One region of the Rhizobium sp. BK591 genome, then DNA from elsewhere that is predicted to be linked to it. Evidence: predicted binding sites of a transcription regulator. Region 1 holds the regulator's gene; the other holds the start of a gene.
What was found. Region 1 encodes LexA, which represses DNA repair genes until DNA is damaged. Its sites were predicted from a motif close to TGTTCNNNNTGTGTTCNG; they were not measured.

Region 1 (7,758 bases):
TCGATGTAGGTGATTTTCGATTCACAGGATGCGGTCGAGGTAAAACCCGGATCGTACGTGAAGGAAGCCGTGTTCTTGTAGAGGGCACCGATATCGATGACGCTCGGGCCGATCGTGCCGCTTTTGACGGCAAGGTCGACAGATTTGTCACCGATTTTTATTGTAGCGCTTTGATCCGTCATGCTGATCCTCCGAAATGGCGGTGGCGCCTTAAAAGCGCCATAGGGGTTAAGCGTCCTCACCGATAGCTATATGATCGCGAAGCTAATGCCAAGTTACCGTGACGGCATTTTGTGCATTGCGGTATCACCTTTTAGGCACTGCAGCGATGAGCCGCGTGCATATCGGAAGCTGATGATTCGACTGGTCTTTTGGCACTCGCGATTTTCCCTCATATTTCAATCGATTATTCTTGCCGGATTTGATGGGAGGTTGCATTCTGGCCGCCTTGGCGGGTGAGCTTGGGCGGCGGATGCAGGAATTGACGACAGTCGAATTGCGGCCGGAAGCAGGCGCCGGCCTTGCCGATACCTCCGGTTTTTCTCCCCCTGCCGTGGTGTCGCGGCCGGCAAGGACGCAGTCGGCGACACCGCTGCGCCATCGCCTGCCGGCTTTGGCCTCGCAATCGCTGCGTGCCGGCAGGCGCATGCTGGGCGAGGAGGCGGATCATGGCCGCCTGCTGCTATTCTCGCCGGTCTTTCTCGGCGCCGGATCAGCCTTCTGGTTTCTTGGAGCATCGGATTTTCCGGTCATTGCACCGCTGCTCTGCCTGTTGGTGCTGACGACCGCGGTTCTGATCGCCAGCCGTATGCGGGCGGCATTGCGGACCGTCCTGCTGGCGCTTGCACTTGTGGCCGGTGGCATGGTCTCGGCGGAGTTCGAAAGCTGGCGGGCTTCGACCGTGATCCTCGACTCCGCCGTGACGACGACGGTGACCGGCCGTGTCGAACGGCGCGAAGGCGATGGTCGCGGCCGGTGGCGCTACATTCTGGCCGTCACCGGCACCGAGGCGCCGCAGGTGAAGCGGCCGCCGGAACGGATAACCGCGATCGCCCGCGGCGCCGACGCGCCTTTCGAGATCGGTGACATCATCACCGGCAGGGCTCGGCTGACACCGCCGTCAGGCCCAGCACTTCCAGAGCTCAACGACTTCTCTTTCGGGGCCTATTTCGATGGCATCGGCGCCAATGGTTTCTTCTACGGCGCGCCGACGAAAGTCGATTTGCAGGCGGGCCCGCAGGCTGCCAGATCGACGGCGGAAGCCCTGCTCGAATGGCTTTACCGGCTGCGCAGCGGCATCGGCGACCGCATCCGATCGATTCTGCCCGGCGACACCGGCGCTTTTGCCGCTGCTCTGGTGACGGACGAACGGCGCGCCATCTCGAATGCGACCACGGAGGCGCTGCGCCAGTCCGGTCTGGCGCATATCATCGCCATCTCCGGCCTCAACATGGCGCTGTCGGCCGGCATCTTCTTCGTCGGCTTCCGGATGCTGCTCAGCCTCTTTCCCGGCGTCGCCCAGGCCTATCCGACGAAGAAGATCGCCGCCGCCGGCGCGCTCATCGCCGTCACGGCCTATTTCCTGATCTCCGGCTTCGCGGTCTCGGCCGAGCGCGCGTTCATCATGATGGCCATCATGCTGATTGCCGTCTTCTTCGACCGGCCGTCGATCAGCCTGCGCAATGTCGCTCTCTCCGCGCTCGTCATCCTCGCCATTTCGCCGTCCGAGGTCCTGGGTCCGAGCTTCCAGATGTCCTTTGCCGCAACCTTGGCGCTCGTGTCGGGCTATCAGCTGTGGAAGGATCGGCGCGTCCGCGAGAATGCCTTCCTGAAGCTGCCGATCGTCAGGCCTTTCGTCGCGGTTGCGGGGTTCTTCGGCGGTGTCTTCCTGACCTCGCTGATCGGCGGTTTCTCCACCGCACTGTTTTCGATCGAGCATTTTCATCGCCTGACCGCCTACGGCCTGCCGGCAAACCTCGCGACGATGCCGATCATCTCCTTCATCATCATGCCGGCCGGGTTGCTGGCGATGCTGCTCATGCCTTTCGGTCTGGACGTTTTGCCTTGGAAGATTGTCGGATTCGGCCTCGATCTGGTGATCGCCGTCGCCAAGACCGTGTCCGGCTGGGGTGGCGACATCGGCATCGGCCGCTTGCCCGCCTGGTATTTCGCGGTCGCCGTGGCAGGCTTCCTGCTGCTGACGCTGCTCCGCACTCGGCTGCGCCATATGGGCACGTCGATCATGTCAGCCGCAACGCTCATCCTGCTGCTTCTGCCGGTTCCCCGGCCGCCGGATCTGGTGATTTCGGAAGATGGCAGTCTCGTCGCGGTCGTCGAGGCGGCGGCAATGGCCTCCAACCGTGAAAACCCGCCGGATTTCATCTTCGACCAATGGCAGCGCGCGCTGGTCCTGCCGGCGCATGACCCGCCGAAGATGCTGGATGGTCCTGCTGTCCCGCCAGCGGGAGAGGACCGCCGCGTCAAGCTCTCCCGCGATCAGCAGAACGAAGCGAGGGCGGCGATGCGGGCGGCTGCAGCCGGCGGTGACGCAAACCGCTTTTCCTGCGTCAAGAAGGCCTGGTGCATATCAAGGCTTGGCAACGGTCATGTGGTCGCCGTCATCGACAATGCCGCCTATCTCGCTCCGGCCTGCGATGCGGCCGATATCGTGGTAACGTCGGTCCGCCTGCGTTTCAACAGCTGCCGCTCAGGCGCGACGCTCTTCACCGGCGAGACGTTGCGCCGGACCGGTTCCGTCGAGCTGCGCTTCGCGGAGGCCGGCATGGAGGTCACAACCGCATTCGATGATCTGTGGCGGCCATGGATCCGCCATCGCGCCTATGACTGGCGCAGCAACAGCTTTGTCGAAACCGGCCAGGGTGTTAGTGATAGCGGCGAATAAGGCCGACGAGTTTGCCCTGCACCTTGACGCGGTCTGGCCCGAAGATCCGGGTCTCGTAAGCCGGGTTGGCCGCTTCCAGCGCGATCGAGGCGCCCTTGCGGCGGAAGCGTTTGAGTGTCGCTTCTTCGTCGTCGACGAGAGCAACGACGATGTCGCCAGGGCTTGCGGTGCTGCCATTGCGGATGATCACGGTGTCGCCGTCGAAAATGCCGGCGTCGATCATCGAATCACCCTTGACCTCCAGCGCGTAGTGTTCACCGGAGCCGAGCATATCGGCCGGAACGACGATGTCGTGGGTGTTGTTCTGGATTGCCGAGATCGGAACGCCGGCGGCGATGCGGCCCATGACCGGCACGGAGACTGAGTTGCCATTGTCGGCGACGGGTTTTGCAGGAGCGGGAGTGGCGACCGACCGGGGCTTGCCCAGGCTGCCCTCAATGACGCTCGGCGAAAAGCCGCGCCGGGGCTGGATGCTGGGGCTATAGGCCTCCGGAAGCTTGATGACCTCGAGTGCGCGGGCCCGGTTCGGTAGGCGGCGAATGAAGCCACGCTCCTCGAGCGCCGTAATCAGCCGGTGAATCCCGGACTTCGAAGCGAGATCCAGGGCGTCCTTCATTTCGTCGAAAGACGGCGGAACGCCGGATTCCTTCATGCGCTCATGAATGAAGAGGAGAAGCTCCTGTTGTTTGCGCGTGAGCATCGACGTTGTGACCTCGTGATTGAAACAAATCCAGAACAGACACTATATGTTCCATATGTGTTCCGCAAGTAGCTAAATTTCCGTAAAACTTGGCGCCAACTCGTTGAGATTTTTATTTTCATTTGCCGGATTGGCCGACAAGTCTTGCCTTGGGCGGCACTGTCGCACATCTCTGCCGTGTCAGGAGAGGGGATATCATGAACGAGCATTCCGCCAAACCACGCCCGCTGGATCATGTCGTGCTGCCGGTCGTCAATATCGATCTGGCGCGCGAGAGGCTCGGCAAGCTGGGCTTTACCGTTGCCGCCGATGCGCGTCATCCCTTCGGAACGGAGAATGCCTGCGTCTTTTTTGCCGATAAGACCTATCTGGAGCCGCTCGGGATTGCGAGCGTTAGGGAAAGTGAAGCATCGGCGCGGCAAGGCAATGTCTTCACCGCCCGCAACCGCGCCTTCCGATTCCGCTGCGGCGAGGAAGGGCTTTCGGCGGTGGCCTTCGGCAGCGAGGATGCCGATATCGATCATCGGAATTTCGTCGGCGACGGAGCGAGCGCCGGCGAGATGCTGGCGTTCAGCCGGCCGATGACGATGCCGGATGGTTCTGAGAGCATTGCCGGCTTCAGGCTGGCCTTTGCCGGCGACCTGCGCGCGCCCGATCTCTTTCTCTTCACCGTCGAGCGCGTCAATCCGCTGCCGGCCGACCGCAGCGCGCTGGAGGCGCATGCCAATGGCGTCACCGGCATTGCCGAGGTGGTGCTTTGCGCGCCCGATGCGGCTGCCTTCGCCGCCTTCGTCAGTCTTGCCAGCGCGCAATCGGCAGTCGAGAAAACCGGTTTCGGCGTCACGATCGCGGCGTCGAATGTGAAAATCAGCCTGATGACGCCGGAGGGTTTGGAGGCCTATTTCGAGGTCGCTGTCCCATCCGCCGACCGCGGCCTGCGCGGCCGGGCGATTCTCTTCGCTGTCGCCGATCTTGCCGTGACAGAAGCGCATTTGGCTGCTAACGGGGTGACATATACGCGCAAGAACAATCGCATTCTGGTGAAGCCCGCGCCCGGGCAGGGCACGCTTTTCGCCTTCGAGGAAACACGATGAGCACAGATACGAATTCCCAAGTCAAGATCGGCGAGGGCCAGGGCCAGGTCACCTTTTCCAACACCGGCCGCCTGTCGCTGATTGCCGGCCCTTGCCAGATGGAGAGCCGCGACCACGCCTTCATGGTGGCCGGCACGCTGAAGGAGCTTTGCGGAAAGCTCGGCATCGGCCTCGTCTACAAGAGCTCCTTCGACAAGGCAAACCGCACTTCGCTTTCGGCCGAACGCGGCATCGGCATTGAAAAGGGCATGGAGATCTTTGCCGACCTCAAGAAGGAATTCGGCTTTCCCGTCCTGACCGACGTTCATACCGCCGAACAATGCGCCGAGGTGGCAAAGACCGTCGATGTCCTGCAGATCCCGGCCTTCCTTTGCCGCCAGACCGATCTTCTCATCGCCGCCGCCAATACCGGCCGCGTCGTCAATGTCAAGAAGGGCCAGTTCCTCGCTCCCTGGGATATGAAAAACGTCCTGAAGAAGCTTAACGCCAGCGGCAATCCGAACGTGCTGCTGTGCGAGCGCGGCGCCTCGTTTGGCTACAACACGCTGGTTTCCGACATGCGTTCGCTGCCGATCATGGCGTCGATGGGTGCTCCCGTTGTTTTCGACGCCACCCATTCCGTGGCGCAGCCGGGCGGGCAGGGCGATTCCTCGGGCGGCCAGCGGGAATTCGTTGAAACGCTGGCGCGCGCAGCGGTGGCGACCGGCATTGCCGGCGTCTTCCTCGAAACCCATCAGGACCCCGACAATGCGCCTTCCGACGGACCGAACATGGTCTATCTCAAGGACATGCCGCGGCTCCTCGAAAAGCTGCTTGCCTTCGATGCGGTCGCCAAGGCCTGATTACCCAGCTTGACGTTCAACAGTCTGACATGATCGCGCTATAAGCATGTCGCGCAAAACCAAAGAGCAAAGCGCGGACCATGCGAATGTTAGAGATCGCGACGCGCTTTCGTCCACATCGGAACGCTGGTTCGAAGGCTGGCAATTGCGGCATTGTAATTTGCTCGCCTTCGATTAAGACAGGTTTCGAACGACTTATCACCCACTGAGCAGGAAGAACCCATGACTGCAATCACCGATATCATCGCCCGCGAGATTCTCGATAGCCGTGGCAATCCCACCGTCGAAGTCGATGTCTATCTCGAAGACGGCAGCATGGGCCGCGCGGCTGTTCCCTCGGGCGCCTCGACGGGCGCGCATGAGGCGGTCGAACTGCGCGACGGCGGCAAGCGCTACCTCGGCAAGGGCGTCCAGAAGGCGGTCGATGCCGCCAACACCGAGATCTTCGATGCGATCGGCGGCATCGACGCCGAAAACCAGATCCAGATCGACAACATCATGATCGAGCTGGACGGCACGCCGAACAAGTCGCGCCTCGGCGCCAACGCCATCCTCGGCGTGTCGCTCGCCGTCGCCAAGGCTGCCGCCCAGGCCTCCGGCCTGCCGCTCTACCGTTATGTCGGCGGCGCTTCCGCCAGCCTGCTGCCGGTGCCGATGATGAACATCATCAACGGCGGCGCCCATGCCGACAACCCGATCGATTTCCAGGAATTCATGATCCTGCCGGTCGGCGCCGATACGATCGCCGAAGCCGTGCGCATGGGTTCGGAAGTCTTCCATACGCTCCGCAAGGAACTTGCCGCACAGGGCCACAACACCAATGTCGGCGACGAAGGCGGTTTCGCACCGGGCCTGAAGAGCGCTTCCGAAGCCCTCGACTTCATCGTCAAGTCGGTCGAAAAAGCCGGCTACAAGCCGGGTGAGGACATCTACCTCGGCCTCGATTGCGCCTCGACGGAATTCTTCAAGGACGGCAAATATGTTCTCGAAGGGGAAGGCCGCACGCTCGAATCGGGCGCCATGGCCGAATATCTGGCCGAACTCGCCGCCAAGTACCCGATCATCTCGATCGAGGACGGCATGGCTGAGGACGACTGGGATGGCTGGAAGACGCTGACCGACCTGACCGGCAAGAAGACCCAGCTCGTCGGCGACGATCTCTTCGTCACCAACTCTGCCCGCCTTCGCGATGGCATCCGCATGGGTGTCGCCAACTCGATCCTCGTCAAGGTCAACCAGATCGGCTCGCTGACCGAAACCCTCGACGCCGTCAACACGGCGCACAAGGCAGCCTATACCGCCGTCATGTCTCACCGCTCCGGCGAAACGGAAGATTCGACCATCGCCGATCTCGCGGTCGCCACCAACTGCGGTCAGATCAAGACCGGCTCGCTGTCGCGTTCCGACCGTCTTGCCAAGTACAACCAGCTGATCCGTATCGAAGAAGGCCTCGGTCCTCAGGCCCAGTATGCCGGCCGCTCGATCATTCGCGGCTGATCGCATCTGATTTTCAACGGTTCGACCCGCGCCTCTCCGGCGCGGGTTTTTTGTTGCTCTTTTTTAGAGTCAACGAACGGTTAATCTCTGCGCTGTAGATTGAGCGAATTGGTAATGCGTTCAAGAGCATGCGTGTATGTGGACAAAGCATCATAAGAAGAGAAAGCTCGGCCGCTTCGTCATTCCGGCCATGACGGTCGCCTTCCTTTCCTATTTCGGTTATCACTGCATTCACGGCGATTACGGCCTGCGCGCGACGGAAGCGTTCGAGCACCAGCGTGTCGCGCGTGAAAAAGAGCTTGCAGTCTTGAAGACGAAGCGCGAACATCTGGAAAATCAGGTCGCGCTGCTCAGTGACGGCTCGCTCGACAAGGACATGCTGGACGAAAAAGCGCGCTATCAGCTCAATGTGTCGCGCGCGGACGAGATCGTCATATTCAACCATTATTCCAATTAACCGGAAACAGGTTAATTGGAATTTCAGGCGTTTTATCAACGATTTAGCGCCGAATACGAGCCATGCAATTATGGCATTGCTGTGGTCATATTTCTTCCCTATGGTACGCGCCACCAAGAACCGACAAACCCATAGGGAGGGTTGAATGGCGCCGCGAAAGACCGCGACCGTTTCCAGCCGCAAAACTGCAGCAAAACCCGCAGCCAAAGCATCGAATGGAGGCCCGGTAGCCGACTTCGATCGCGATGAGGAGCTCAAGGCCTATC
Region 2 (7,758 bases), 470 kb from region 1:
TGGCGCTGCCCTTGGTGGAGGGCCAGGTGCTCGCTTCCGCCCAGGCCGGTGGCAGCACCGGCGCGCTGGTGCGCGGCGCCCGCGCCGACGACCTGACCAAGCTCAAGACGATCTCCGACAACATCAAATCCGGCGATATGGTCGGCTATGCCTCCGGCGACGGTGTGCTGATCGGCACCCGCATGGCCGACCAGCTCGGTCTGCGCGTCGGCGATCTCATTACGCTGACGTCGCCAGATGGTGACATCACGCCGATGGGCGTCAGCCCGCGCATCAAGTCCTACAAGATCTCAGGCCTCTTCGAGATCGGCATGTCGGAATATGACTCCTCGATCATCTTCATGCCGCTCGAGGAAGCGCAGCTCTATTTCAACGCCGAGGGGCTGGTGCAGTCGATCGAGCTCTTCGTCGACAATCCGGACGATATCGACGATCTCAGGCCCAAGGTGGAGGAGGCGGCCGGCCGCCAGATCGCCATTACCGACTGGCGCCAGCGCAACCAGACCTTCTTCTCCGCACTCCAGGTCGAGCGCAACGTCATGTTCATGATCTTGACGCTGATCGTGCTTGTCGCGGCGCTGAATATCATTTCCGGCCTCATCATGCTGGTGAAGGACAAGGGCAGCGATATCGCCATTCTGCGCACCATGGGCGCCACCGCCGGTGCGATCATGCGCATCTTCTTCATGACCGGGGCAGCGATCGGCATCGTCGGCACTATTGCCGGCGTTCTGCTCGGCGTTCTCGTCTGCGTCAACATCGAATCTGTCCGCCAGTTCTTCTCCTGGATATCAGGCACCGTACTCTTCAATCCGCAGGTCTATTTCCTCAGCCAGTTGCCGGCCGAAATGGATCTCAGCGAAACGATCTCGATCGTCGTCATGGCGCTGACGCTGTCCTTCATTGCGACCATTTTCCCCGCCTGGCGTGCCTCAAAGCTCGATCCGGTGCAGGCCCTGCGCTACGAATAAGGAATGCCGCCTTCATGAAACGCAACGTCGTTCTCAAGCTTACCGGCGTCGAGCGCCATTACGGGCAGGGCGATACGCTGCTCCCGATCCTGAAGGGCGCAGATTTTTCGATATCGAAAGGCGAAATCGTCGCTCTCGTCGCCCCTTCCGGCACCGGCAAATCGACGCTGCTGCATGTCGCCGGCCTCCTGGAGCATCCGGACGGCGGTGAAGTCAACATCAATGGCCATGCCTGTGACGGCCTGAGCGACGATAAACGTACCGCGATCCGCCGCAGCGAAATCGGGTTCGTCTACCAGTTCCACCACCTGCTGCCGGAATTCTCGGCGCTCGAAAACATCATGATGCCGCAGCTGATCGCCGGGCTTTCCTGGAAGGAAGCCGGAGAGCGGGCCGCCCAGCTTCTCGATTATATGCGCATCGGCCATCGTGGTTCGCACCGCCCGGGCGAGCTTTCCGGAGGCGAGCAGCAGCGCGTTGCGATCGCCCGCGCCGTCGCCAATGCGCCGACCCTGCTTCTTGCCGATGAGCCGACCGGCAATCTCGACCCGGAAACGGCAAGCTACGTCTTCGACGCGCTGGAAGCGCTGGTGCGCCAGTCCGGCCTTGCCGCCCTGATCGCCACCCACAATCACGAGCTTGCCCGCCGCATGGATCGGCGCGTCACGATCTCCGACGGCAAGATCGTTGATTTCTGAGGCTGTGCTCAGGGGATGACCAGCCCGCCGCGATAATCGAGCGCATAGGCCTTCTGGCCGTCGACCATGATGCATTCATGGCCGGTGAACCGCGCACAGCCGCCTTCGCTGCTATCGATATAGCGGCCGAACGGATGATCGAATTCCATGCCGTCCAGAAACCGGCCCTCTCGATACATCGCCGAAAGTGCAGCCTTGATCACCGCTCCGGCTGCTGTGCCGTCGATGAGCTCAGGCGCAATGACGCAGCCGAAATAATTCATCGCCCAGGCGGGCTCTCCGGCAAACCACACCACTTCCTGCCCGGCGAAATCGGTGCCGCCGAAATAGCTGTCGAGATAGCGCCAGTCACCGCGTTCGTAACCGATATCGTGGGAACCCGGCCGGCACGGCGCGCGCGGCACGCCGCCCCCGACATAGGTCGCAGCCTTCGCCTCCACGATGAATTCATTCAGCATCGCAATGTCGAGCATGTCGTTCTCCCTTCGGCCCGATGCTGGCAAATAGGTCGCGACATGTAAAGAACAAAAAGAGAACTTCTGGTGGAGTAAGCGCATCACTTTGAGGGGAAGGCGGCCGCCCGAACACGATGTCTGGTCTGTGGGGGCGGGGCAAGGGCATGGCGGCCCCAGATCACAACAAGTGCCAGTTCGTGCGATTCGCCGCGCGCATCCGGGATTTTCCACACGCAAGAAAGAAGGAAAAGATTCCTGTTGACAACGGAACATACATGGAACAAATTGAAAACATAACGAGTAAAGGAGAGCCCGATGACTGACATGATCCGTGATATCGCAGCATTTACCTCCATCGCAATGTTCGTTGCCAGCTTCTCGCTCATCGTGATGGCGATCTAAAGTTTTCAGGGGACCGCATGGCAATCATGCGGTCCGGAGGCGGGACTTCTTCTGGACATCATCGCCCTCTATGCCGACAATGCGTCCGATTCATTCGGGTGATTGGGAAGGCATGTCATGGCGGATACGGCAAAGGGTTCAACGGGTGAGGCGACCGGCGGCACGCCGGGTTTCATCCACCTGAGGGTCCATTCCGCCTATTCGCTTCTCGAGGGCGCTCTGCCGCTGAAGAAGATCCTCTACAAGGCGACCGGCGACAGCCAGCCGGCGATTGCGATCACCGACACCAACAATCTGTTCGTCGCCCTCGAATTCTCCCAGAAGGCGATGGACGAGGGCCTGCAGCCGATCATCGGCTGTCAGGTCTCGATCGACATGGGAGATGGGTTGGAAACGGAAAAGCGCGGCGGCCAGCAAGCCCTGGTCAAGCTGCCGTCGATCGTTCTTCTCGCCGCGACCGATGCCGGCTACGAACGGCTCGTCGATCTCGTCAGCCGGGCCTATCTCGGCGGCGAAAGCAACCAGGCCGTTCATATCAAAGCCTCCTGGTTGGAAGAGGCCGGCACGGAAGGGCTGATCGCATTGACCGGCGCCCCGACCGGCCCGGTCGACATGGCGATCAGGGAAGGACATCCCGCCCAGGCGGAGGCCCGACTGCTCTTGCTGAAGCGTCTCTTCGGCGACAGGCTCTATGTCGAGCTGCAGCGCCACGGCACCTACGACAAGCGGCACGAGCAGAAGATTGTCGGGCTTGCCTATGCCCACGACCTGCCGCTGGTTGCGACCAACGAGGCCTTCTTTCCGACGCGCGACGATTACGACGCCCATGATGCGCTGATGGCGGTCGCGCACAACGCCATCGTCTCCGACGACAGCCGCTTTCGCCTGACGCCCGATCACTATCTGAAGAGCCGGGCCGAGATGGCCAAGCTCTTCGCAGACCTGCCGGAAGCGCTGGAAAATACCATCGAGATCGCCAGGCGCTGCTCCTTCGTGCTGAAGACCAGAAAGCCGATCCTGCCGCGCTTCACCGGTGCGACCGACGATGCCGAGGAGGCCGAACGCGCCGAGGCGAGCGAGCTGCGCCGCCAGGCGGTCGAAGGGCTGGACATGCGGCTGGCCACGCTCGGCATGTCGCCGGGTTACGAGGAGAAGGATTATCGCGAGCGGCTGGATTTCGAGCTCAGCGTTATCGAACGCATGCGGTTTCCCGGCTACTTCCTGATCGTTGCCGACTTCATCAAATGGGCCAAGCAGCATGACATTCCCGTCGGTCCCGGCCGCGGCTCGGGCGCCGGTTCGCTGGTCGCCTATGCCTTGACGATCACCGACGTCGATCCCTTGCGTTTTTCGCTGCTCTTCGAGCGCTTCCTCAATCCCGAACGCGTCTCGATGCCGGACTTCGACATCGACTTCTGCCAGGACCGCCGCGAAGAGGTGATCCGCTACGTCCAGGCCAAGTATGGCCGCGAGCAGGTGGCGCAGATCATCACCTTCGGTTCGCTGCAGGCGCGCGCCGCCCTTCGCGACGTCGGCCGCGTGCTGGAAATGCCTTACGGCCAGGTCGACAAGATCTGCAAACTGGTGCCGAACAACCCGGCCAATCCGACCCCGCTGTCCAAAGCGATCGAAGAGGAGCCGAAGCTGCAGGAGGAGGCGGCTAAGGAACCGGTTGTCGCGCGCCTGCTCGATATCGCCCAGAAGATCGAGGGACTTTACCGCCACGCCTCGACCCATGCCGCCGGCATCGTCATCGGCGACCGCCCGCTTTCCAAGCTGGTGCCGATGTATCGCGATCCGCGCTCCGATATGCCGGTCACCCAGTTCAACATGAAATGGGTCGAGCAGGCCGGCCTGGTCAAGTTCGACTTCCTCGGTCTGAAGACGCTGACGGTGCTGAAGGTCGCTGTCGATTTCGTCGCCAAGCTCGGCATCAAGGTCGATCTCGCGGCCATTCCTCTCGACGACAAGAAGACCTACGAGATGCTGTCGCGCGGTGAAACGGTCGGCGTGTTCCAGGTGGAAAGTGCCGGCATGCGCAAGGCGCTGATCGGCATGAAGCCGGACTGCATCGAGGACATCATCGCGCTGGTGGCGCTCTATCGTCCGGGCCCGATGGAGAACATCCCGACCTACAATGCCCGCAAGCACGGTGACGAAGAGCTGGAATCGATCCATCCGATGATCGACCACCTGCTCAAGGAAACGCAAGGCGTCATCGTCTACCAGGAGCAGGTGATGCAGATCGCCCAGGTCCTGTCCGGTTATTCGCTGGGTGAAGCCGACCTTCTGCGCCGCGCCATGGGCAAGAAGATCAAGGCCGAGATGGACCAGCAGCGCGAGCGCTTCGTCGTCGGCGCCGTCAAGAACGGCGTGTCGAAGCCGCAGGCCGACAATATCTTCGAACTGTTGGCGAAGTTCGCCAATTACGGCTTCAACAAGTCGCATGCCGCCGCCTACGCCATCGTCTCCTACCAGACGGCCTACATGAAGGCGCATTATCCGGTCGAATTCCTCGCCGCCTCGATGACGCTCGACATGTCCAACACGGAAAAGGTCAATGACTTCCGCCAGGATGCCAAGCGCCTCGGCATCGAGGTGATCGCACCCTCGGTGCAGACCTCCTTCCGCCATTTCGAAACCGGCGACAACCGCATCTACTACGCGCTCGCCGCCCTCAAGGGCGTCGGCGAATCCGCCGTCGACCATATGGTCGAGGTGCGTGGCGACAAGTCCTTTGCCAGCATCGAGGATTTCTGCCTGCGCATCGATCCGCGCCAGGTCAATCGGCGCGTGCTCGAAAGCCTGATCTATGCCGGCGCCTTCGATTGTTTCGATATGGACCGCGCCCAGCTAGCCGCCGGCCTCGACCGCGTCCTCGGTTATGCCCAGCGTGCCCAGGAGAACAAGCTGAGCGGCCAGTCGGACATTTTCGGCAGCACGCTGACCTCGGGACCTGAGAAAATCTCCCTGCCGCCGTTCTCGCCCTGGCTCCCCTCGGAGCGGCTGCTGAAGGAATTCCAGGTGCTGGGCTTCTATCTCACGGCCCACCCGCTCGATTCCTACAACAACATCCTGCAGAAGATGCGGGTGCAGACCTTTGCCGAATTTTCCCAAGCGATCAAACAGGGCGCGGCCAATGCCCGGCTTGCCGGCACCGTCATCTCCAAGCAGGAGCGCAAGACCCGCACCGGCAACAAGATGGGCATCATCGTCTTTTCGGATTCTTCCGGCCAGTTCGAAGCGGTGCTGTTTTCGGAAATGCTGAACCAGTATCGCGACGTGCTGGAATCGGGAAAATCCTTCGTGCTGACGGCCACCGGCGAGGAGCGGCCGGAGGGCATCGGCCTGCGCATCCAGACGATCCAGTCGCTGGAGGAAAAGTCGCTGCAGATGCAGAAGGCGCTGCGCGTCTATGTCAGAGATTCCGGGCCGCTCAGGATGGTGGCCGGCCATCTGAACGCCAAGGGCGACGGCCTCGTTTCCTTCATCGTCATCAAGGAGGAGGGCAAACGCGAGGTGGAAGTGGCGCTGCCGGAGAAATACCGCATCACCCCGGAGATCGCCGCCGCCCTTCGCGCCGCCCCCGGTGTCGTCGACGTCGAGCTTGTTTGATCAGCCCCGCGTCACCCGCGGGTGATCGTGATGAAATCCGTGCCTTCGCCGGTCTCCCGGCCGAGGCCGGTATCGGAGATCGTCAGCGTCGAGCCGGGCGCGATCAGCGCATCGATCCTGCGGCGGGTCTCGTCGGGGATCGTGATGCGGCTGAGTGAACGGGCGATCGGCTTGCCCGTGACGATCGAGCTTTCCTGATTGGTGATGCCGAGCCGCTTCATCGTCTCGCGGGAGAGATTGTTCTCGAGCGTGATGCCGAGCCAGTCCGCCGTACCGGCCTTTTCATCGACCGCGTGCAGCGTGAAGAAATGTGTGCCGAGCGCCAAGCCCGGATCGGCGATCGTCACCGGCGCTTCGAAGATCGGCTTGAAGGCCTGCCGCACCATGATGACACCATTCGGCGGCGCACCCTTGCCGGTTGCGGCATAGACTTCCTTGAGGAGCGTGTCGGAGACCAGGCTCCTGTCGCCGGCAAATTCCGCCGGCCGCAGCGCCCTGAAATCCTTGATCGCCTGCACGGTCGACGGGCCGAGCAAGCCGTCCGGATCGCCGGCGGAAAAGCCGAGCTGGTTGAGCAGGGTCTGGATGTCGATCACCGTCTCGCGCAGCGTCCGGCGCGTGATCAGCATGCTGATCGGCTCGGACGGCGGTTCGGGTTCGGGTGTTGCGGCCGGCTGTATTGCCGGCATCGGCATCGCAGCCGTGTCGTTCATTGCCACCTGCACTGGTATCCCGGGGCTGTCGGGCATGGAGGGCCGCAGCTCCACATCCGAAAGCAGCGGCATGGCCGCCGGTGCGTCGGGATGGAAAAGGGTCGGGTGGTCGATCGGCTGCGGCACGACTTCGCCGTCGCTGATGATGACGGGAACACCGGGGTCGGTCATGCCATAAAGCATTTTGGCGAAGGCGCCGGGCATACGCACGCAGCCATGCGAGGCTGGATAACGCGGCACCGAATTCGATTCATGCAGCGCGATGCCGGACCAGGTCAGCCGTTGCATGAACGGCATCGGGGCGTTGGAATAGAGATTGGATTCGTGGTATTTCTGCTTCTCGAGCACCGAGAAGATGCCGCTCGGCGTCGTGTGGCCGTCCTTGCCGGTCGAGACTTTCGAGGTCGCGACGACCTCGGTGCCATCATAGACCGCAAGCGACTGCTTGTCCTTCGAGACGATGATCTGCAGCGTGCGCGCATCCACAGCAAGGGCAGGGTGCACGAGTGCGGTGGCCGACAGCAAGCCGAGGCCGAAGACGAGACGCGAGAACATGATACCCAACCATACGCAATACTTGTCCGGCAGATTATGGGACGAAGTTTAAGGAAGATTTTATAGGCCGGGCTTGATGTTGCCCTCACGCGTTAGTGATCGCGTTTGCCGCCGCCGAACGTATAGCCGGTCTCGACCGTCTTCTTGCCGAACTTGTCGCGCAGCTTGTCCATCGCTGCTTCGGCGGCCGCTCGCCGGCCCGATTGCTGGTCGATGAGGTCGGGCGGATCTGCGCGGGCGGCGTCGCCGAGATCGGTGACGCCGATGCCGAGCAGTCGGAACTTCGTGCCGTCGGTCTCTTTTTCGAGAAGCTCGAGCCCAGTGCGGAAGATCTTGTCGGCAAGCTGGG

Region 2: the regulator LexA is predicted to act here: its motif matches at 2,390-2,407, upstream of FHX10_RS14655 (DUF5680 domain-containing protein).

The regions. Positions count from the first base shown of each region.
Region 1 is NZ_JACIAZ010000003.1:793,503-801,260, forward strand. Features, by position in the region: gene gltA (citrate synthase) at 1-182, opposite strand, end outside; gene FHX10_RS17240 (ComEC/Rec2 family competence protein) at 473-2,902, shown strand; gene lexA (transcriptional repressor LexA) at 2,883-3,602, opposite strand; gene FHX10_RS17250 (VOC family protein) at 3,800-4,696, shown strand; gene kdsA (3-deoxy-8-phosphooctulonate synthase) at 4,693-5,538, shown strand; gene eno (phosphopyruvate hydratase) at 5,761-7,035, shown strand; gene FHX10_RS17265 (FtsB family cell division protein) at 7,172-7,492, shown strand; gene pdhA (pyruvate dehydrogenase (acetyl-transferring) E1 component subunit alpha) at 7,638-7,758, shown strand, end outside.
Region 2 is NZ_JACIAZ010000003.1:326,674-334,431, forward strand. Features, by position in the region: gene FHX10_RS14645 (lipoprotein-releasing ABC transporter permease subunit) at 1-971, shown strand, start outside; gene FHX10_RS14650 (ABC transporter ATP-binding protein) at 986-1,669, shown strand; gene FHX10_RS14655 (DUF5680 domain-containing protein) at 1,678-2,142, opposite strand; gene dnaE (DNA polymerase III subunit alpha) at 2,644-6,141, shown strand; gene FHX10_RS14665 (L,D-transpeptidase family protein) at 6,153-7,409, opposite strand; gene FHX10_RS14670 (DNA polymerase IV) at 7,502-7,758, opposite strand, start outside.